3 regions of the Paraclostridium sp. genome follow, and region 1 is predicted to be linked to each of the others. Evidence: riboswitches for the same ligand, from Rfam matches in the RefSeq annotation. Region 1 holds a riboswitch; each other region holds the start of a gene.
What was found. Region 1 has a riboswitch for cyclic di-GMP ahead of ACRCYC_RS06905 (SpaA isopeptide-forming pilin-related protein). Riboswitches for the same ligand answer to the same signal wherever they lie in the genome.

Region 1 (7,377 bases):
CATCTTGTACTAAGTTAAATGTTGCCCCTGATAAAACTGATCCAGACTCATTAGTTTTATTTATAATAATTTTTCCTGTTGTTTCTGTTTTCTCATCCTCTGCTACAACTTTAACTATTTTACTATTATCTGCTACTTCAAATGTTATTGGTACCTTATTGATCTGATATCCTTTAGGAGCTGTTTTTTCAACTAATTTGTAACTTCCATACGGCAATTCTAAGGTTATAGGACTAGTTGATGAAGTAGTAATATCTTTAATAACTTTCCCATTTGAATCAGTAACTGTATAAACTGCATCTGCCAGCATTTTTTGAGCCTTATCACCTTTTTCAACTTTTATTATCTCAACCTTTGGACTCTTTTTAGTTGTAACTTCTTCTGTTGGATTTCCATTTACATATGCTGTATTTGCAACTGTTTCTCCAGCTCCAACATCTTTCATACTAGCTTGTATAGTAATTGCCGCATCATCTCCAGGATTTATATCCGCCTTATCATTAACTACACTTAGTTGTTTTGTTTTATCATCATATGAAACTGTAAACTGACCTGTTTGACTTATTTTAACATCTGTTAATCTAGAGTCTAACTTATCTTCTACATTCATTGTATTTTTAAAAAATTGACCTGCTGAATCAAATAATATTTTATACTCTATATTTTGATCTTTATCATCGTTACTTACTTTTGTTTTATTTACAGTTTTATAAACATTTATAGCTCCTGCACCTGCCGATAATTTAACAGTAGAATTAGAGTTATTCTGTTTCCCATCATATATAAGTTTAGCCTTATTTACATATCGAATATCTTTTGGTGGATTTGGTAGTATTATAGTTTTATAATTAATAGAGTAACTATCATAATACAAATTCCCAAGATTTATTTTTAGAGAATCATTTTCAGCTAAAAGTTTCCCAGAATTTAAAAGTTCATTAGTTACATCTATATCTGTATTACTTTGATAATCATGCTTAATTATAGTTATACTATTTTTATCTAGTATCATTCCATTAGGAATTTGATCTTCAAAATGCGCATTTCCTACTTGTTCTTTTTGATCACGATTTATTTCTACATAATATTTAACAGGCTCATTTACATCAGTTATAAGTCCTTCCTGCTTAGAATCTAATGGTAAATATGTACCTTTATACATAATTGGACTGGATCCACTTTCACCAGCCTCACCTCTACCTTCACCTGTTAATGTAACAGTTTCAGTTTTACCATTAACAGCTATAACTATAGGATATTCCCCATCTTGAACATTTTCATTACCAACCATTGTAACACTTAAATATCCAGCTAACGCACTCTTTATATTATCATTAAAAGTTAATGTTAGAACTCCAGTATTTGGATCATAATTTTGACTTGAAAAATGTTTATCCGGACTTATTGGATTAACATCCCTAAATATTTTAGGTAATGTTATTGTAATACTATCTCCAGGATTAATTTTACTTGGATCTATAATCTTATAATCAACTCTTAAAGTTTTAATCATACCTTCTCTCACCGTATAATCATCAAAAGTTGCACTTGTTATTTCCACTGCATCGCTATTAGATACATCTTGGGCATATACCATTATTCCCGGTGAAATAAGATTTAAAATCATGTTAAATACAACTACTAAACTTAATATTAGTTTTTTCCCTTTGTTCTTCAAACAATCACCTCTTTTTTTTAATAAAAAAAGCTATATCCACATATTTGTAAATATAGCCGGTTGCATCACTAGCTCCATATATCCCAGATGCCCAAATACAGAATATACTTCTTCGCTTCTAATTTTATTAAGTTATTTTTAAAATAAAAAAGACTATATCCACAAGTTTGTAAATATAGTCGGTTGCATCACTAACTCCATATATTCCAGATGCCCAAATACAGAATATACTTCTTCGTTCCTATGTATTTAATTGTATTTTTAAAATAAAAAAAGCTATATCCACAAGTTTGTAAATATAGCCGGTTGCATCACTAACTCCATATATTCCAGATGCCCAAATACAGAATATACTTCTTCGTTTCTAATTTTTATTAAGTTTATTTATATAATTTTACCAAATTTCGATATTTTTTTCAACTATATATTAAATTTCTGCATTTTATAATTTATTTCGTATTATCCTTTCTTACCTTAACTAGCTTTTTCTTTATATTTATATCTTTATATTTTTTTAAAAACATTTCACCTTTATGATTTAATAAATCTACATACGAACATAAATCACATACTTCTATAACACCTATATCATCATGATTTATACCCTCAATATTACTCAAAGTTCCAACAATATCTATAACTCTGATTTTCTTCCTTTTACCTGCATTTAAATATATTCTAGTTACTTCACTATGAATTTTAGTTTCTTTTTGCTTTATTTTTCTATTTTTCAAAGCTTTTTTAGACGCTTCTTCAAATTTAACTTTACCTTTGTTTACATCAACACTATTTAAATTTTCTAAATACTCTATCCCATAACCTATATATTCTTTAATTTCATTTATATACTTTTCATCTTTATACGTAGCCAAAGTTATAGCCTTTCCATATTTATCTTGTCTGCCAGTTCTACCTATTCTATGTACATAATTTTCTTTATCATGGGGGACATCATAGTTTATAACCAATGATACATCATCTATGTGTATTCCGCGACTTGCAACATCAGTACTAACTAATATGTTATATTTTCCTTCTTTAAAATCCTTTATTACAAATATTCGCTTATCTTGTGACATATCTCCATGAAGTTCTGCTACTAATAATTTATCTTTTTTCATTTTATTGTATAGTTTAATTACACCATCTTTAGTATTTAAAAATATTATAGTTGTTTTAGGGTTATTAACATATATCAAGTTTTTCAAATCATTATACTTGTCAATATCACTTGTATATAGTATTTTTTCTTCTATTTGTTTTTTATTATTTATATCATCACTTTCAATTTGTATAATATTAGGATTCTCAATGTATTTATTGTATATATACTCTATATCTTTTTCTATCGTTGCTGAAAACAAACCTATATTGGTATACTTAGGCAATTTACTAAATATAAATTCCATATCATCTACAAATCCTTTATTAAGCATTTTATCAGCTTCATCTATAATAAAATAGCTTATATTGTCTAAATTAATAGTTCCTCTAGTTATATGATCTATTATTCTGCCTGGAGTTGCTACCACTACATGTACCCTTTGTTTTAATGAATTTATCTGTTCTTTTATAGGTTGTTTTCCAAATATAGCACTACATCTAATTTTTTTCAGTCTACCTATATTAGATATTTCATCTTTAACTTGAAGTGCTAACTCTCTAGTTGGTACAACTACTAATGCCTGTAAAGTATTATCATTAATATTTATATTTTCACATATAGGTATCCCAAAGCTAGCAGTTTTACCACTTCCAGTCCTTGATTTAACTACTACATTCTTACTATTTATAAGTTTAGGAATCACTTCATTTTGCACCTTTGATGGACACTCATATCCCATGTTGTATAATGCTTTTACTATAGATTTATCTAAGTTGAATTTTTCAAATTTATTAGTCATTACTACCACCTTATTTAACTAAATTTTATATAGTTATTTATTATAGCATAAATAAGAACTAATATACTTTCTTCAACATACAATGTAGTGAATCTATTAAGGAGGTGTTATTTATTTCTAGTAAATCAGATTTTATAGAATACTTAATAAAAAATATAGATACATTTAAATTACCACCAAACTTGTTTCGTGAGTATATGACTAGTATTAATATTATAAAAAATAATATTGACATTCCTTATCCCATATTTAAAAATATCTATGATAATAAATCTTATTATACAATCTTAAATTTAGAAAACTCTTACAAAATAAACTATAATTTAAAATCCGATTTGAAAAATGCTATGAAATTAGAATATCAAATATTTAATGAGTATATGAGTAATATGTCTAATTTATCCGATAAAACTACAAAAGATTCGTTTCAATTTATTTTAAATTCTAAGTTAATGAGTTTCAATTTATATAATAGCCTTTATAATCATGTGTATAACCGAGATTCAGAAAAAACAACTGAATTATATTACTGTAAAGAGTTTGCCTTACAGGATAATGCTATAAATTTAATAATTAATAATATAAAAGAGAATCAAAATGTATTATATGTAGATGGATACATAGTAAATTTAAAATTGGTTCCTTTATCTAGATTATTCGATTTTTATCTTGAAATTAGAGACTCTAGAGGCATACCATTTGCAAGCAAAACATTTAGAAATATAGATATAGCAGGCAACCTAGGTGTTTTTAAATCAAAGAAAGTATTGCTTCCATTTTTAGATAAAGAATATAATTTATTCGATGTTGAATTGAGTAATGTTACTTGGTATTATACTTATGATTTTGTGTAAATAGAAAGAGATGTTAGCAGTTTTGCTTAACATCTCTTTCTATTTTAGTCATAAATAATAAGTTCATATAATAAAATTAATTATAATCTAATTCTTTAGATAAATAATTTTTTAAATTTAAAAGGAGAGTATCCAAATGTTTGAAATGATAAGTTTTCCTTATAATAATAGACCTGTAGCTAGATTAGATTTTGATAATATTGTACATAATCACATATACCATAATTGTCCCGTTGGTAGAGTTTGTGCAAATCTGGTTTATGATAATAAAGATAATGTCATAGGCAAAGTAGATGAATCAGGCTATATATATTCTTATAAGTCTGAATCTATTGGAAGAGTTGATATTAATGGTTTTGTTCATGAAAATGATATACTAATCGGTAAAATCAAATGCTTCCAACCAATATCTCCTAATTTAGCCGGAGCTGCATATTTACTGTTAATACACAATAAGAGATAATTTAATCCACTAACTTTAAAATATAAAAAGCAAATCTATTTATCAGATTCGCTTTTTATATTTATTATTCTACAGTCTTAAATTTAAATATAGTTCTATTACCAGCATTTTCAGCTTTAGCAACAAGTTTTTTATCTTTTTCTCTTACTCTAACATAATATCCATTTGGAGCTTTTAATGCATATGATTTGTTATCTAACTTGTACAACTTAAATTTCGTAGCACCTTTTTTATCAGTATCTGCAATTAAAAAATCTTTATTATCTACCCTTATAAAATCTCCTCCAACTAATCTAAGTTTAATTTCATTTTCATTTATCATTACTAATTTGAAAATTCCATTTTCGTTAGACTTCTTACCTGTTGCGTATAAATATTCATCTTCTCCAACTACTACAAATTCATCTTCTACTACTGATTTTATCTTAACTTTTAATTTATCCTCTTCTGGCTTTTCTGGTTTATTATTTCCTGGATAATTTGGAAAATATTTTTCTATATAATCATTTATATAATCATTTACATTTGGCGGATATATTATAACTTTCTTTTGATCTCTATTATTTGCACAATTTATTTGCATACCAAAACCTCCATTATAGCTCAAATTTTTTAACTTCCATATATATTACGACAATAGCATTGTATTTGTTCATACTTTTTTAATATAAAAAAATAAAATATATAATCATAAAATTTTCGTTATTTATCATATTTTATAATTAAAAATGGAACTAATCTCATAATATGAGTTAGTTCCATTTAATTTCATTAATTATTTACAACATATTTTATGACAAGTCTTGCACAAGCTCTTGTTATCTTCTAATATAGCTATTAATATTAACTCTTCTAAACTCGGATGTCCACATGGTAGTCTACCTCCATCAGCTAGTTTTCTCAAACTTGCTTTTAATCCTGGATGTCCACATGGTAAATCTAAATCTTCTAATAAATCTAATACAAATTCACCTAAAAAATTGATTATATCTCTTTCATTTTTATGGTTGCATGTTGGAAATTCTCTCCACTCACAGTTTTTGTTACAACTATTACATTTATTGCAATTACAAGAATTATGACACTTAATCTTTTTGTTGCAGCACATACAATCAACTCCATAGTTTTTATATATGGATATTTATATCCACAATTTAATATATGAATTAAATCTTTTTTTGACATCATTTTATTATTTTTTGTAAATTACTTTATAATAAGTCACATTTTAAACAAAATCCAATATATTGATACAAAGAATATATATTCTTTACTCTAATAGTAAAGGAGGATTATTGTGAACAGTAGATCATTTTTATGTTGTCGCTGTAAAAAATGTGGAAGATGCGTTTTATTCTTTAAAATATGTCCTAGATGTGGATGCTGTAGATGTTGTTGTAGATGTGGATGTAAATGCTAATACTTTAAGTTAATATAAAGGATAGGTCTTGTATAAAAAGGCCTATCCTTTGTTAATTTATAAATATTCTTACTTCAGTTCCTTTTCCAACTTCGCTATTTATATCTACATTAAAATCATGTGCTGTTATAATGTCCTTTGCTATAGCCATTCCAAGCCCAGATCCTTTATGTACTTCTCCAGTATTTGTTCCTCTATAATATCTATCAAATATCCTATCTAAATCAGGTTTTTTAATTCCTTTTCCATCATCTTTTATACTTATAATTACTTTTTCTTCATTTTCATAGTTTATACTTACCGCAATATTAATATTCCTATCATTATGTATAAGAGCATTATACACAAGATTGTTTATAACCCTCTTAAAAAGCATGCTGTCAACTTGTTTTTTTATAACATCTTTATTTGTTATAAACTCAATGTGACTACTTGAATATTTAGGATCATTAAGTATTTGTATTATACAGTCTTTAACTATCCTAACTATGTTTTCTTCACTTTTGTTTAGTACGTTATCACTACTTTTTAACTTCATAGTTAAATTTAAATCATCTACTAATTCTTTTATATACTCTGATTTATCATTTATTATAATCCCATACTCTTTAGCTTCTTCCATATCTATATCGTATTCTTCATCACTTAAAATCTCAGCATATCCTTTTATAGACGACAATGGAGTTTTTATATCATGAGATATATTTGCTATCCATTCTTGTTTTAATTTATCTAATTTTTTTCTTTCAATTTCATTGCTTTTCAATGTATCCGATAACTTATTTAACTTTCTATATACACTTTGATATAACCCTTTTTCCTTATAAAAAATTTCATATTTTCCTTCCTCTAAATTTTCCACCCCTGTAATTATATTTTTCATCGGTTTAGTTAATCTTTTACTAAATATATATCCAACTATTAATGCTATTATTAAATCTATAAACAATATAAACCATACTATTTTGCTTATTGTAGTAATAAAGTTAACTGGATTATATGCTATCATATATTTTTGTAATTGATTTATTGGAAATCCGATTATATATGTGTATTCC
Region 2 (7,377 bases), on a different contig from region 1:
TTTATATGATCTAATCCTTGCAGCATAGGATACCCTGAAGATACAAATAAATATAGAGCTCTTGAAAATCTCATAGAAACTATACTATTTATTCCCTTCCCTAAGAGAGGTGTTTTGTTTACCAATCTATCTTTATGCGCTCTTCCTACTGGAGTTTTTATATAAACTTTTAATTGATAATATAATAGCACTCCCAATATCAATACTAAGTACCAATAATTTTTCATAAAGTTACCTATATACATTACTATTTTAGTCATCAAGGGCAAAGTTGCTCCCGTTTCAGTTATAGTTTCCATCATTTGAGGAAGTATAAAACTAGTAAAAACAAACAACATTACAAATGATGAAATGGCTACTATCGCTGGGTACATAGATGCATTTTTTATCTTTTGATTTATCCTATATTCTCTCTCATAAAAAGTTGACATACTTTTCAATACTTCTTCTAAAGTTCCAGTTTCTTCTCCTGTTGCAACCATTGCACCTAACAACATAGGAAATTTGGATTGTTTATCCATCATAGTTGCTGCAATTGTAGATCCCATTTTTATGTCACTTACCATTCGTTTTATTTCATCTGATAATGTTTTATTTGAAGCTTTTTTACCTAAAGTTTCTAATCCTACCATACTATTTATTCCCGAGGAAATTATTATTGCAAATTGCCTACAAAAATGGCTTATCTGGTCAGCTTTTAATTTCTTTTTTTTTGATTTTTTAGAATTAAATAAAGAAACTACCTTCTTTTCTTTTAATTCTATAATCATCAGTTTTTTTTCCTTTAGCAAAGATTTTGCTTCAATATAATCTTTTGCCATAATTGTGCTAGAAATCTTTTTTCCATTTAGCATTATAGCTGCATATTTAAATTCCTTCATTTATAAACACTCCTTTAATTAGCTATAAAAGTGACTCTTAACATTTCTTCTATTGTTGTTTCTCCATCTATAACTTTATTAGCAGCATCTTCTTTCATAGTCTCCATACCTAATTCCTCAGCTTTAGCTTGTATTTGTGCATCCGTAGCACCTTCATTTATCAAATCTTTTATTGGCTTTGTTATTCTAAGCATTTCATAAATTCCTAGTCTACCTTTATACCCTGTATTGCTACATTTTTCACAACCTTCACCTCTATAAAGAATTAAATCCTTATCTAGTGGATAATTTAAAGCTTTTTTTTCTCCTATTTCTGCCTTGTACTCAGTTTTACAGTTTTCACATATCTTTCTAACTAATCTTTGAGAAACTACACCCATAAGAGATGATGTTATAAGGAAACTATCTATACCCATATCTTCAAGCCTTGAAATTGCTCCTACAGCTGTATTTGAGTGTAATGTACTTAATACTAAGTGACCTGTAAGAGCTGCTCTTATTCCTATTTCTGCAGTATCAGAATCTCTTATTTCTCCAACCATTATTATATCTGGGTCTTGACGTAAAAAAGCTCTTAAAGCACTTGCAAAATTTAATCCTGCCTTATAGTTAATTTGTGATTGATTGATTCCGTCTAGTTCATATTCAACTGGATCTTCAATTGTAAGTATATTTTTTTCAACACTATTTAATTGATTTAACATTGAATAAAGGGTTGTTGTTTTTCCACTTCCAGTAGGCCCTACAACTAATATTAATCCATATGGATTATCAAGCAATTCATCATATATTTTAATATTTTTATTATTAAGTCCTAATTTTTCTTTATTAACCATAAATGTACTTTTGTCTAGCACCCTCATAACAACTTTTTCATCTTTGCTTGTAGGCATTGTTGATACCCTATAATCGATAGGTTTGTTATCTACATTTAAAAATATTCTTCCATCTTGAGGTAGTCTTTTTTCAGATATGTTTAAGCCTGCCATTATTTTTACACGACTTATAACTGCTTTGTATGGTTTAGAATTCATCTTCATATATTCACTTAAAATTCCATCTACTCTAAATCTAATCCTCATGAAATCGCCTTCTCTTTCAATATGGATATCACTGGCTTTTGCTCTTACTGCGGTTTCTAACACATTATGTACAAGTCTAACTATTGGAGCTGAATTCACATCATCTTCTAGCATTATTTCTTCTTTTATTTTTTCTGATTTTGAATACTCAGTTAATGCCTTATCTAAATCTACATTTGAATAAAAAAATTCTATAGCTTGATTTATTTGCCCCATAGTAGCTATATAAGGTATTACATCTAATCCTGATATTCTTTTAGCATCTTGAGTTGCTTGTCTATCTTGAGGATCTGCCATAGCTAAGTATAGTTTATTATTTTCTTTTTTAAATGGAAATATTTTATAACGTTTGCATATATTTTCTGGTATTAATTTTATAGCTTCAGGGTTTATATTTGAACGTGTTAAAGCTATATTTTCTATATCAAGAAGTTCTGTTAATACACTAGTTAATAGTTCTGGAGTTATAAGCCCTTGCTCTATAAGTATTGCCCCTATTCTTTTACCAGTTCCACTTTGAAGTTTTAATGCTCTTTCTAATTGTTCATTTGATATATATCCTTTTTCTACTAATTTATCACCTATTCTTACTTTTTGTGACATTTTTCTCACCTCTATTTAATTATATCACTTATAATTTACACAAATAATGCGTTTATGATAAAACATAAACGCATTATAATAGGTTATATATAATATATTACCCTTTTATTATATTTATTTTTATTGAAGTTTTGCTACTATCAGTTGCAAAATTACTTGCTCCTAAATCTTTAACAAGTTTATCATATCCACTTTGACTAAGCTTATCATTCGCTGGAGTTATAGTTAATACTAATGGACTTGGAGCTGTTCCTGTAAATGCATATTGAGAACTAAACGGCTCCGATAAGCTCTCAAGTTCTGATGATATTTTCGTCATATCTGTAGGATAATTTCCATTATCAGAGTAATACGATAATGATGCAGATTTTATTGCACTTATATTAGACTCTAAATCTGCTATTTTTGCTTTTTCTATATTCTTAAATAAAGCAGGAACTGCTACTACTGCTAGTATTCCTATTATCGCTATTACTACTAATAATTCTATTAGTGTAAATCCTTTATTATTTTTCTTTTTACTATTTTTTTTCATATTTTAATCTCCTTCTATTTAATTTTTATTATTTATTATTGTTATAGTTAGTGGTGCTGTGCTTCCACTTGAAGCATTCACCATACTATTACCTAAATCTTTTTGTAATTTAGCAATTGCATTACTACTTATACTTTTTCCATCTGCTGGAGTTATTTTCAATACTAAAGGTCCGGGTGCTGAGCCCTCAAATTCATATTTTCCTTCATATGGGAAGCTTAAATTTTCAACTTCACTTGAAATTTTACTAGCTCCAGTATCTTTTCCATCTACTTGTGGTGTAGTTATTTTTCCATTAGTAACTACTAATGATCCATTTGGGTATGCCCCATTATCTCCGTAATAAGATAGTGATGCTGATCTTATTGCACTTATATCACTTTCTAAATCTGCAACTTTAGCCTTCTCTATGTTTTTGAATAAAGCTGGCACTGCTACTACTGCTAATATTCCTATTATTGCTATTACTACTAACAATTCTATTAATGTAAATCCTTTGTTATTTTTCTTTTTTTTCATATTTATACCCCTCCAATTCCATTTTTACGCATAAAAAAAGACTATATTGTATAATATTACATACCAATTATAGCCGGTTGCACCACTAACTCCAAATATCCCAGGTGCCCAAATACAGAATATTCTTCAAAGTTCTACAATATTTTTAATTGTCCATACTTATTTTAACATATTATCTACTTTTTACAACATTTTCACACATTTATTTTGGAATTAATCCAATATAAATCTCAACTTTGTCTTTTGCAAAGTTCTTATTTGATACGAAAACATTCTGATAACCTAAGTCTTTCCCTAACTTTAAAAATTCATCTTTTTTTATCTTGATACCACCATCAGCTTTATTTTGTTCATCATATGGTCTTATAGCTAATATAGCTTTGAATTCATTTTGTAATTCACCTGATTTCACATAATCAAAACTATTATTTTTAGAATCATATTTATATGCTCCAAAATTTATATATGGATTACCATTTTCATCATTATAATCTGGAACTATATGATAAAACCCTCCCAATGGCGTTCCTTTAGCTCCATTATCAACATATTTATCTATAAAACTTTGATTCGATATTTCATATGGTAATTTTCCATTTTCTGCATACTCAGCTAAAACAGCACTTCTTATAGCACTATAATCTGACTCTACGTCTGCTATTTTAGCTTTATTTATATTCTTAAATAAAGCTGGAACTGCTACTACTGCTAATATTCCTATTATTGCTATTACTACTAATAGTTCTATTAATGTAAACCCCTCATTATTCTTTTTCATGTTTCTCCTCCCTTTAAATTAAACTATTTTATTTTCAATGCTACCTCTCCAGACTTATTATAGTACACATTTCCATAACCTAAGTCTTTTACTAATTTAGCTAGCCCATTCTTTGAAATATTTATATCCTTAGATTCTTTAGATGTGTCTGTATATATTAATAAAAATAAATCTCCAAACTTATTTAATGGTTTTCTCTCTCCCTCTACATCTCCATTTTTATTAACCACTTGAGCTTCTCTATTAGATAACAAATTGTTTTCAGTTTCATTAGGTTTACTTATATTTCTGTTAGGAGCTAAAATATAATACCCTCCTATAGGTGTACCTTTAGTAAAGTCAGCATTATTATTTTCCATATATTTATTGAATTCATCATTACTTCCATAATAAGTATTATAATATGCTAGCTCTCCTGTTTCAGCATAATATCCTAATGCAGTTGCCCTATAAGCATTGTATTCACTCTCAACATCCGCTATTTTAGATTTTTCTATATTTTTAAATAAAGCTGGAACTGCTACTACTGCTAGTATACCTATTATTGCTATTACTACCAATAGCTCAATTAATGTAAATCCTTTTTCTCCTTTTTTCATTTCGCCACTTCCTTTTCTAAATTTCGACTTTATTTTACCATTTTTAGACAAACAACACAAACAAAAAGAGACCTCTTTAGAGATCTCTTTTTATCGCTCATTTTAGTTGAATAATTTACTTACTGATTCATTAGCAAATATTTTCTTTATAGCGTCTCCAAATAAAGGAGCTACTGTTTTTATTTTTATTTTTTCTATCTTCTTTTCTTCAGGAAGTTGGATAGTATCAAGTACTATTAACTCACTTATAGCTGAATTTTCTATTCTCTCTATAGCTGGACCTGATAAAACTCCATGAGTACAACATGCATAAACATCTTTAGCTCCAAATTCTTTTAGAGCATTAGCAGCATTAACTATTGTTCCTGCAGTATCTATCATATCGTCTAATAATATAACATTTTTATCCTTAACCTCACCTATTATGTTCATAACCTCACAAACATTAGCTTTTGGTCTTCTCTTGTCTATTATAGCTATTGGAACATCTCCATTTAAATCATTAGCAAATTTTCTTGATCTTGTAACACTTCCTAAGTCTGGAGAAACTACTACTAAATCTTCTATACTCTTAGTATTAAAGTAATCTGCTAATATTCTTCCGCCTTGTAAATGATCTAATGGTATATCAAAATATCCTTGTATTTGAGCAGCATGTAAATCCATTGTTAAAACTCTGTCTGCTCCTGCTGCAGTTATTAAGTTTGCAACTAACTTAGCAGTAATTGGATCTCTAGCCTTAGCCTTTCTGTCTTGTCTTGCGTATCCATAGTACGGTATAACAGCAGTTACTCTACCTGCAGATGCTCTTCTTAATGCATCTATCATTATTAATAATTCCATTAAATTATCATTTACTGGACTATTAGTTGATTGTATTACGAAGACATCACATCCTCTTACTGTTTCACTTATGTTTACAGATATTTCTCCATCGCTAAATGTTCCAACTTCACATTGAGCCATTGGTACACCTATATAATCAGCTACTTTTTGAGCTAATTCTTTTGATGCATTTCCTGCAAGTATTTTAATTTCGCTTCCGCTAGTATTCATAATTACCTCCCGAAAATTTTGTTAAAGAAAATATTTTATTTTAAACGCAAGTATAGTCTGGACTATACCCACGTTATAGCCTAGTTAAATTTATCAATTATTTTTTTAAATTCTTCTTCTCTACCCAACCTTCTTTTATTACCTGTCTCTGTCTAGCAACTGCCAATGCACCTGCTGGAACATCATCAGTTATTGTAGAACCCGTTGCAATATATCCATTTTCTTCTACTGTAACTGGTGCAACTAAGTTTGAGTTAGATCCTATAAAAGCTCCATCTTTTACTACTGATTTAAATTTGTTTTTACCATCATAGTTTACAAATACTGTTCCACACCCTATATTAACATTCTTACCTACATGTGCATCTCCTATATAAGATAAATGAGATGCTTTAGAATTATCTTCTATAGTTGCATTTTTAACTTCTACAAAATCACCTATTTTAACATGATTTCCTATATTACTCTTAGGTCTTAAATATGCATATGGTCCAACTGTAGTGTTGCTTCCTACTTTACTATCTATTATAGTAGAGTTTTCCACATCTGTAGCATCACCTATTATTGAATTTGATATACATGAATTCATACCTATAACACAGTTACTTCCTATAACTGTATTTCCTTTTAACATAGCACCAGGATATACTATAGTATCATTACCTATTTGTACATCTGCTTCGATATATGTGCTATTCACATCTATTATTGTTACACCATTTATCATGTGCATAGTGTTTATTTTTTTTCTCATTATTTCTTCTGCTTTAGCTAACTCAACTCTTGAGTTTACACCCATAAGTTCTTCTATTGTTGCTCCATTATATGCACCAACTTTTAATGAATTAGTTCTCATTATCTCTATTGTATCAGTTAAATAGTACTCACCTTGAGCATTATCATTATTTATGTTAGCAAGCGCTTCTTTTAAACTTTTTCCATTGAAGCAGTATATTCCTGAATTTATTTCATTTACTAATTTTTCTTCTTCATTAGCATCTTTTTGCTCTACTATTTTTAATAAATCTTCATTAGCGTCTCTTATTATTCTTCCATATCCATTTGGGTTCTCTACTTTTGTTGTTAAAACAGTAGCGTGATATCCATTATCTAAATGGTATTTAAATAAGTTTTCTAATGTATCTGCATTTACTAAAGGAGTATCTCCACATAGTACAACTATTGTGTCATTTTCTGTTATATGTTCATCAGCCATCATAACAGCATGTCCTGTTCCTAATTGTTCAGTCTGCATAGCTAATTTAGTTTCTTCTGGTAAAACACCTTCAACTACTTCACTTCCGTGACCTAATATTGCAACTAT
Region 3 (7,377 bases), on a different contig from region 1:
ATCTGCTCCATCTATATGATTAATTTTATTCCCATCTAATCTATATCCCATCCTATCACACTCGTTAGTTATACTATATTTTGAAGTAAATAACTTTTTTATATTTTCTTCATCAAACATATTATCTTGTGGACCTCTTATAGCCCTTAAAACTATATCGTCAGTAAAATTTGGAATATATTCTTTTGGAAGTATATAATTTACATTAACTTCACTTTTATGAAGCTTTACATAATCTCCATCTATAAGTTCTCTACCTTCGTAACCACCCAGTTTAGCTTTCACATAAGTGGATTTGCTACCCATAACCACCTCAACATCAATTCCTCCACTGAAAGCAATATATGTTCTACACCCTGATTTTATACCCGAAAAAGTTAATATATCCCCTTTGTTTACTATATAACTTCTATACATATCTATTTCTATTCCATTTAACATCGGTCCTAAATCCCCACCAGTTATAGCTATCCTAGTTTTATCCTCAAATCTTATACTAGGCCCTATTATAAGCGCTTCTATACAAGCTTCATATTCATTATTTCCTACCAATATATTAGCAATTCTCAAAGAAAAATCGTCCATACCTCCAGAAACAGGAACTCCAAATTGTTGAAATCCAATTCTAGGTCCTCCTTGAACTAAACTTAAAATACCTTTATTCAAAACTGTAAATCCCATCATTTAGTTCCTCCTTCATTAATATATTTTCATATTCTGTCTTATTTATAGGTACAAATTTGACATAGTCCCCAGCACTTAATAATATAGGTCTTTCTTTATTAATATCGTATAATTTAATTGGAGTTCTTCCTATTAACTGCCATCCCCCAGGACTATCTATTGGGTATACACCAGTTTGTTTTCCTGCTATACCAACAGAACCGGCAGGTATTTTGACTCTGGGAGATTTTAATCTTGGTGTTTCTATTTTGTCATCCATCCCTCCAAGATATGTAAACCCCGGAGTAAAACCTAACATATATACCAAGTACTCACATTTACTATGTATATCTATAACTTCTTTAATTGATAAATTGTTATGACTTGCTACATTTTCTATATCTGGTCCAAATTCACCACCGTACAAAACTGGAATTTCAATTATATTTTTTTCCAATTTATCTGTAGTTTTTATTTTTTTTTCTAATTTTTTTATCTCTAATACAAAATCATCATACTCTATTTTTAAAGGATTATAATTTATCATTAAAGATCTATAAGTTGGTATCATTTCATCTATAACACTAGTTAAATTAGACACTTCAATATTTTTCATTAAATTTATAACTTTCCTATTTATAGTTTCATCTATAATATCACCAAACTCTACTACTATAGATTTATCCCCTGCTAGTAAATATCTAGTTTTCATATCTTAGCCTCCTAAAACAAATTTCTTTAAAATAACTTAGTTATATCTTGTAATGAGATTACTCCTCCAACAGCAGTTACTATAACTACTATAATTCCTAATATGAATAACCACTTAGGATGCTTATACTCGCCTACTATAGATTCTTTTCTAGAAGCTATTAATATAACACCTAAAGTTATAGGAAGTATTAATCCATTTAAAGAACCTGCTAAAATAAGTAAACTTGCTGGTTTTCCTATTAATGCCATTATTAAAGTGGATACTAAAATAAATAGTATTATAAATTTATTTTCATGTTTTTCTATAAAATGATGAAGCGTTTTTATAAATGAAACTGAGGTATAAGCAGCTCCTATAACTGAAGTGATACTCGCACACCATAAAACTAATCCAAAAAACTTATATCCAAGTTCTCCTGCTCCAAATTTAAAAGCTGAAGCTGCTGGATTTTCAGGATCTAAACTTACCCCTTTTGAAACTACTGCAAATACAGCTAAAAATAAAAATATTCTTACTATAGTAGCTACACTAATCCCAAGTATTGATGAGTTTGTTATATCTTTTAAATTCTCTTCTCCTGTTATGTTTGCATCTATTAACCTATGTCCTCCTGCAAAAGTTATATATCCTCCCACACTACCACCCAATAATGTTATAATTGGAAATATTAAACTTCCTGGATTTTCCGGCATAAAAGTTCCTTTTATAACCTGACCCATATCAGGTCTATTTATTATAGCTACATATCCTACTACCAATATAACTATAATCGCAAGTAACCTTGTGAATTTATCTATCACTGGTCCAGACTCTTTTATTAAAAATATAGCTATGGCTATAAGTCCACAAACTATAGTAGATATTGTAATATCTGAATTAAACATAACATTTACTCCAAGAGCTGCTCCACCTACATTTCCTATATTAAATGCAAGCCCTCCTATTCCTACAAGTACTGCTATAAAATAACCTAGCCCAGGTAAAACTTTATTTGCAATATCTTGTCCTCTAAGTCCTGATACCCCTATAACTCGCCATACATTTAGCTGTGCTCCTATAAAAAATATAGTAGCTATTAATACAACAAAACCAAAGTTAGCTCCATATTGATTTGTAAATGTAGCTGTTTGAGTCAAAAAACCTGGACCTATAGCCGATGTGGCCATTATAAAAGCTGCACCCATTAATGCAGTTATATTTTTTTTATTTGTCATAATTATCCCCCCAAACTTATTTTATAACTTCACTTATACAAGCTAATTCTATATTTTCTTTTAAAAGTGCTTCTTTTATATTCTTTACAAACTCTATAGCTTTTGGATTATCTCCATGTACGCATATGGAATCTGCTTTTATATCTATATATTTTCCATCTATGCTTTCAACTTTATTTTCTTTTACCATCTTTATAACTCTTTTTATAACAAGGTTAGTATCATGTATAACTGATCCTTCTATGCTTCTTGATACCAAAGTTCCATCCCCGTTGTAAGCTCTATCTGCAAATACTTCACTAGCTACTTTTAGTCCAACTTCTTTTCCTGCATCTATCATCGAGCTATTAGCTAAACCTAGTAATATTATGTCTTTATCTACTTCATATACAGATTCAGCTATAGCTAAAGCTAATTCGTAATCTTTAGCTGCCATGTTATAAAGTGCTCCATGTGCTTTTACATGTTGTATTTTTTCTCCCTTTGAAATTGCAAAAGCATTCAATGCTCCTAACTGATATTTGATATAAGCTTTTGCTTCTTCTTTGGTTATTTTCATTTCGCGTCTTCCAAAACCCATCAAATCCATAAATCCTGGGTGAGCTCCTAATTTCACATTATTTTTTATTGCTATTTTTGTGGTCTTATCCATATGTATTGGATCTCCTGCATGAAATCCACAGGCTATATTTGCAGATGTTATATGATTTAATATTTCTTCATCCATTCCTATTTTGTAACTACCAAAACTTTCTCCTAAATCACTATTTAAATCTACCTTGTACATTTTTACTCCCCCCAAATATAAATTAAAATTGTATATATTTATTGTCCTATTTTAATTTTATGTATAAAAAAATAATGGTATGACTTAAATTAAGTCATACCATTATTTTTACTGATACATATATGATTCTCTAACATATATAATAGCCTGTTTTCTATTTTTGCAGTTTATTTTCTGTAATATATTACTTACATGTTTTTTAACAGTATGCTCTGTTATATACAATTTAGTTGCAATTTCTCTGTTGTTAAATCCTTTTCCTAGTTCTTTTAAGATATCCAACTCTCTTTGCGTTAAATTATAAAAAGCATTATATTTTTCACTTTTCATTCCTAAAGTTACTAAATCACCATCATAATATTTTTTACCTTTTATTACCTTATTAATTATATATAAAAATTCATCCTTATCAGAACTATCCACTGTATATCCATCTACTTTACATTTCAATGCTTTATTAAATAACCTAGCATTTTTATTTAAATCAACAACTAATACCTTTATATTATTATACGATTCTTTTAATTTTTTTATAGCTTCTAACTCGTATTCACTATCAAAGTCAGTCTGATTGCTACTTAAATCAATTAATATAAAGTCTGTAGCTGGTAATAAATTCAAATCTATTTCTTTGACTGTACTTATACACTCTATATTTTCATTTATAATAACTTGATCCACTATAGATTTTAAAACTTCTTTCATTATAAAAGACTTAGATATTATTTTTATGTTCATAAAATCCCCCTTAGATAAATAAAAAACCGGCTATAAATATATAAATATATAATCTACATTTATATATAAAGCCGGTTGCACCACTTACTCCATATACTCCAGGTGCCCAAATAAAGAGTATATTTCTTAGTATCTTTTCATTATTTTTTTTACTACTTTCTTACTACCTTCTTGCACTATAAATAATATCAACAATGTTATAAATATTCAATAATTTTATAACTTCAAATATCGATAAATTATGTCTTTTTTGTCTTTTTTGCAACATTTTTCATTATTTTTTCTTATTATTTAATTTTTATTTATAATTATAGACTAATATACAACTATATATTTTTATTACATAAAATTATATCTCTTCTATTTTTTAAATTTAATTTTGATAATATGCTACTTATATGTTTTTTTACTGTAAATTCAGTTATACACAAATTATTACCTATCTCAATATTACTAAGTCCTTTACAAACTTCATCCATAATTTCAATCTCTCTATTTGTTAAGTTTGTAAATTTTATATCGTCTTTTTTCTTTATATAACTTTCAATTAAATCACTATCATAAAACTTCTTACCTATTTTAATATTATCTATTATATAGTTAAATTCATATTCATTATTTATTCCACAGATGTATGCATCTACTCCTGATTTTATAGATCTAATAAGCAAATTTTCATTCCTATTATTATCTAAAATCAGTGTTTTTGTATGCGATTTATAACTTTTAGAATTCAGTAGTTTTTCTATTTCTAATATATTATAACTACCATCTATAAATACAGTATCGTAGTTATTTATTTTAATAGTTTCTATGCAATGTAAATCCTCTATTGTATCTATATTAACTACATCAAAATGTTTCTTTAGTAATATATTAATAGCTTCCCTTGCTATAAAATTTTTCATTATCATCAATACATTCACAGGATATATCCTCCATCTTTAATTTTAAAATAAATATACCAACCAGTATACTTTGGTATATTATACTTTAATCACATAATTCACCCTTTAGTATCAACCTATGACTTCCTATATATTTTGGTGTACAGGTTACTAGTGTTATAATTTTTTCACCATCTATAAAATCTAACACATCAACTTTATCTGGAGTAACTACATTAGAATTAGTTACCTTATATCTATATGAACCTTTACTTGTGTGCATGTTTATATAATCTCCAATTTTAACTTCGTCTAAATTACTGAAGAATTTATTATACGTATAGGCTCTATGTCCTGCAACAGCAAAATTACCTTCTTCTCCAGGCATTGCCGTATTTTCAAAATGACCTACTGCATATTTTAATGTTTCATTATCTGTTCCTTCTTCTACAACTACTTTTAAATTAAGCTTTGGTATTTCTAATATACCAATTATACCCTCAGGTATATTCTGTGTAGTTTCATCTTTTGTTTCATTTTCATTCAGCATTAAGGTTTCATATTCTTTTACCATATCATCGTTATTTTTATTTGTTTTATAGTTTATATAGACTACTGATGATATTATTAATAATCCTACTACTATTAATAACTTACCTATAATTTTTTTCATAATTTCACCTTTTAAGCTTCTTTGTAATATATGAAAATAAATATAGCTAAAGCTATCATTTCAATTGCGATTATCTTTGGATCTGATAAGAAATTATTTATATATCCTAACTTAGGTATATGAAATTTTACTTCTCCTATTATATTATTTTTTTGTAATATATCTGCATCATCTATATTATTATTATCACCTTTTGTTATATACCCACCACTGCTTTTTTCTATTATTCTATGAGTCACTACTACGCCTTCATTATCTACAAAAGTCACTATATCATTTAATTCTATATCTGTTTTATTTTTATGCTTAACTACTACCATGTCTCCTGGATAAAACTCCGGTTCCATACTACCTGATAATACGGTATAGGTTCTATATCCAAATATATTGAATAATTTATCAGATTTAGATGTTAATGTGTTTAATATTATTAATGCTAAAAATACTATAACTATGTAATATAGTATTTTAGATGATTTTTGTTTTATATCTTCCATATATATTCTCCCCTGTCATATTTAAAAGTGGCATCTAATTAGATACCACCTTTATCATATATTTATATTTCTGGATTTTCTTGAGTATCGATATCTGTCTTTTCCTGCTCTTTTGGAGGTTCTATTAATTCAGGTTTATTTGGAACTTCTTCAATAGGTTTTTGTTCTATCTCTGGTTCACTCGGTACTTTTTCAACTGGTGATTGCTCTATTTCTGGTTTACTTGGTGTCTCTACTACTGGCAGTTGCTCTATTTCTGGTTCATTTGGTATCTCTACTACTGGAGGTTCTATTATTACTTCTTCAATTGAAGGTTCCTCTAATTGTGAATCAATGATTATACTTGATGGTTCAAGTGTTGCTTCCAAATTATGTGGATTAACATTCTTATCATATCTAAAGTATATTTTAAATTCTTTTGATTTTACAATTTCCCCATTGCTATCAACTATACTTATACTCATATTAAGAATATTATTATTACCATAACTTTTATTAAGTTCAAATTCCATATCATTTTTCTTATCTATTTCTAGACAATAACCTTGGCCACAATTTTTATTCTCATGCTCAATTTCAATATTTGAAAATTGTCCAGTACTATCTATATACTCAAACTTATATTTAAATCCATCTGGTAATTTTTTTAATCCACATTTAATTTCAATTTCATCTGTTTTGCAATGTTTTTTACAATTTTCATTTTCTGGGCAATCCTCAAATTTAACATCATCTAAATCTAAGTTAATATCAGGTATATTTTTTATTTCGTCCATACTAATTGTATTTACTTGTGTTGCTATATCAAAAAATCCTTTTTCCGTTTCAGTTTGAGTAGCTTTTACTATGAGTTTAAATTTTGCTACTTTATTAGACATACTATCTGATAACTCGGTATCTGATTTTATTTTAGATTTACATAAAATACTTTCATCTTTATTTAATTTAATTTTATTTCCATCTAAATCTACTAGTCTAATTGACTCTCCATCTAATAAGTCTTTTAAGTTTTTCTCTATCTTTAGTATTTCAACCCCATCTTTGTTATGAATAATAACCTCATAAGTTAATTTACTTAACTCACTATCATCCATGTTGTTTGATGTTAATTCCTCAAACTTTATACTTAAATTTTGTTTTAAACTTCCTTCATTTTTTATATAAAATTCTTTATATTCACTATCTGGTCTTTCCTGATTTTCT

Region 2: another riboswitch for cyclic di-GMP. It lies ahead of ACRCYC_RS03270 (type II secretion system protein); the one in region 1 lies ahead of ACRCYC_RS06905 (SpaA isopeptide-forming pilin-related protein).
Region 3: another riboswitch for cyclic di-GMP. It lies ahead of ACRCYC_RS14120 (response regulator transcription factor); the one in region 1 lies ahead of ACRCYC_RS06905 (SpaA isopeptide-forming pilin-related protein).

What each region holds. Positions count from the first base shown of each region.
Region 1 covers NZ_JBOFKN010000097.1:20,322-27,698, reverse strand. Annotated here, with positions in the region: partial or broken gene ACRCYC_RS06905 (SpaA isopeptide-forming pilin-related protein) at 1-1,678, opposite strand, end outside; cyclic di-GMP riboswitch class II at 1,724-1,807, opposite strand; cyclic di-GMP riboswitch class II at 1,847-1,930, opposite strand; cyclic di-GMP riboswitch class II at 1,970-2,053, opposite strand; gene ACRCYC_RS06900 (DEAD/DEAH box helicase) at 2,128-3,582, opposite strand; gene ACRCYC_RS06895 (hypothetical protein) at 3,687-4,436, shown strand; gene ACRCYC_RS06890 (hypothetical protein) at 4,573-4,899, shown strand; gene ACRCYC_RS06885 (fascin domain-containing protein) at 4,964-5,482, opposite strand; gene ACRCYC_RS06880 (hypothetical protein) at 5,675-6,007, opposite strand; gene ACRCYC_RS06875 (sensor histidine kinase) at 6,372-7,377, opposite strand, start outside.
Region 2 covers NZ_JBOFKN010000039.1:8,705-16,081, forward strand. Annotated here, with positions in the region: gene ACRCYC_RS03255 (type II secretion system F family protein) at 1-881, opposite strand, end outside; gene ACRCYC_RS03260 (GspE/PulE family protein) at 896-2,566, opposite strand; gene ACRCYC_RS03265 (type IV pilin protein) at 2,664-3,101, opposite strand; gene ACRCYC_RS03270 (type II secretion system protein) at 3,120-3,620, opposite strand; cyclic di-GMP riboswitch class II at 3,683-3,765, opposite strand; gene ACRCYC_RS03275 (pilin) at 3,823-4,398, opposite strand; gene ACRCYC_RS03280 (type IV pilin protein) at 4,422-4,997, opposite strand; gene ACRCYC_RS03285 (ribose-phosphate diphosphokinase) at 5,100-6,053, opposite strand; gene glmU (bifunctional UDP-N-acetylglucosamine diphosphorylase/glucosamine-1-phosphate N-acetyltransferase GlmU) at 6,151-7,377, opposite strand, start outside.
Region 3 covers NZ_JBOFKN010000177.1:42,272-49,648, reverse strand. Annotated here, with positions in the region: gene ACRCYC_RS14140 (biotin-dependent carboxyltransferase family protein) at 1-684, opposite strand, end outside; gene pxpB (5-oxoprolinase subunit PxpB) at 659-1,375, opposite strand; gene ACRCYC_RS14130 (NRAMP family divalent metal transporter) at 1,402-2,592, opposite strand; gene ACRCYC_RS14125 (LamB/YcsF family protein) at 2,609-3,379, opposite strand; gene ACRCYC_RS14120 (response regulator transcription factor) at 3,488-4,117, opposite strand; cyclic di-GMP riboswitch class II at 4,178-4,261, opposite strand; gene ACRCYC_RS14115 (response regulator transcription factor) at 4,444-5,043, opposite strand; gene ACRCYC_RS14110 (class D sortase) at 5,111-5,677, opposite strand; gene ACRCYC_RS14105 (signal peptidase I) at 5,689-6,174, opposite strand; gene ACRCYC_RS14100 (TasA family protein) at 6,237-7,377, opposite strand, start outside.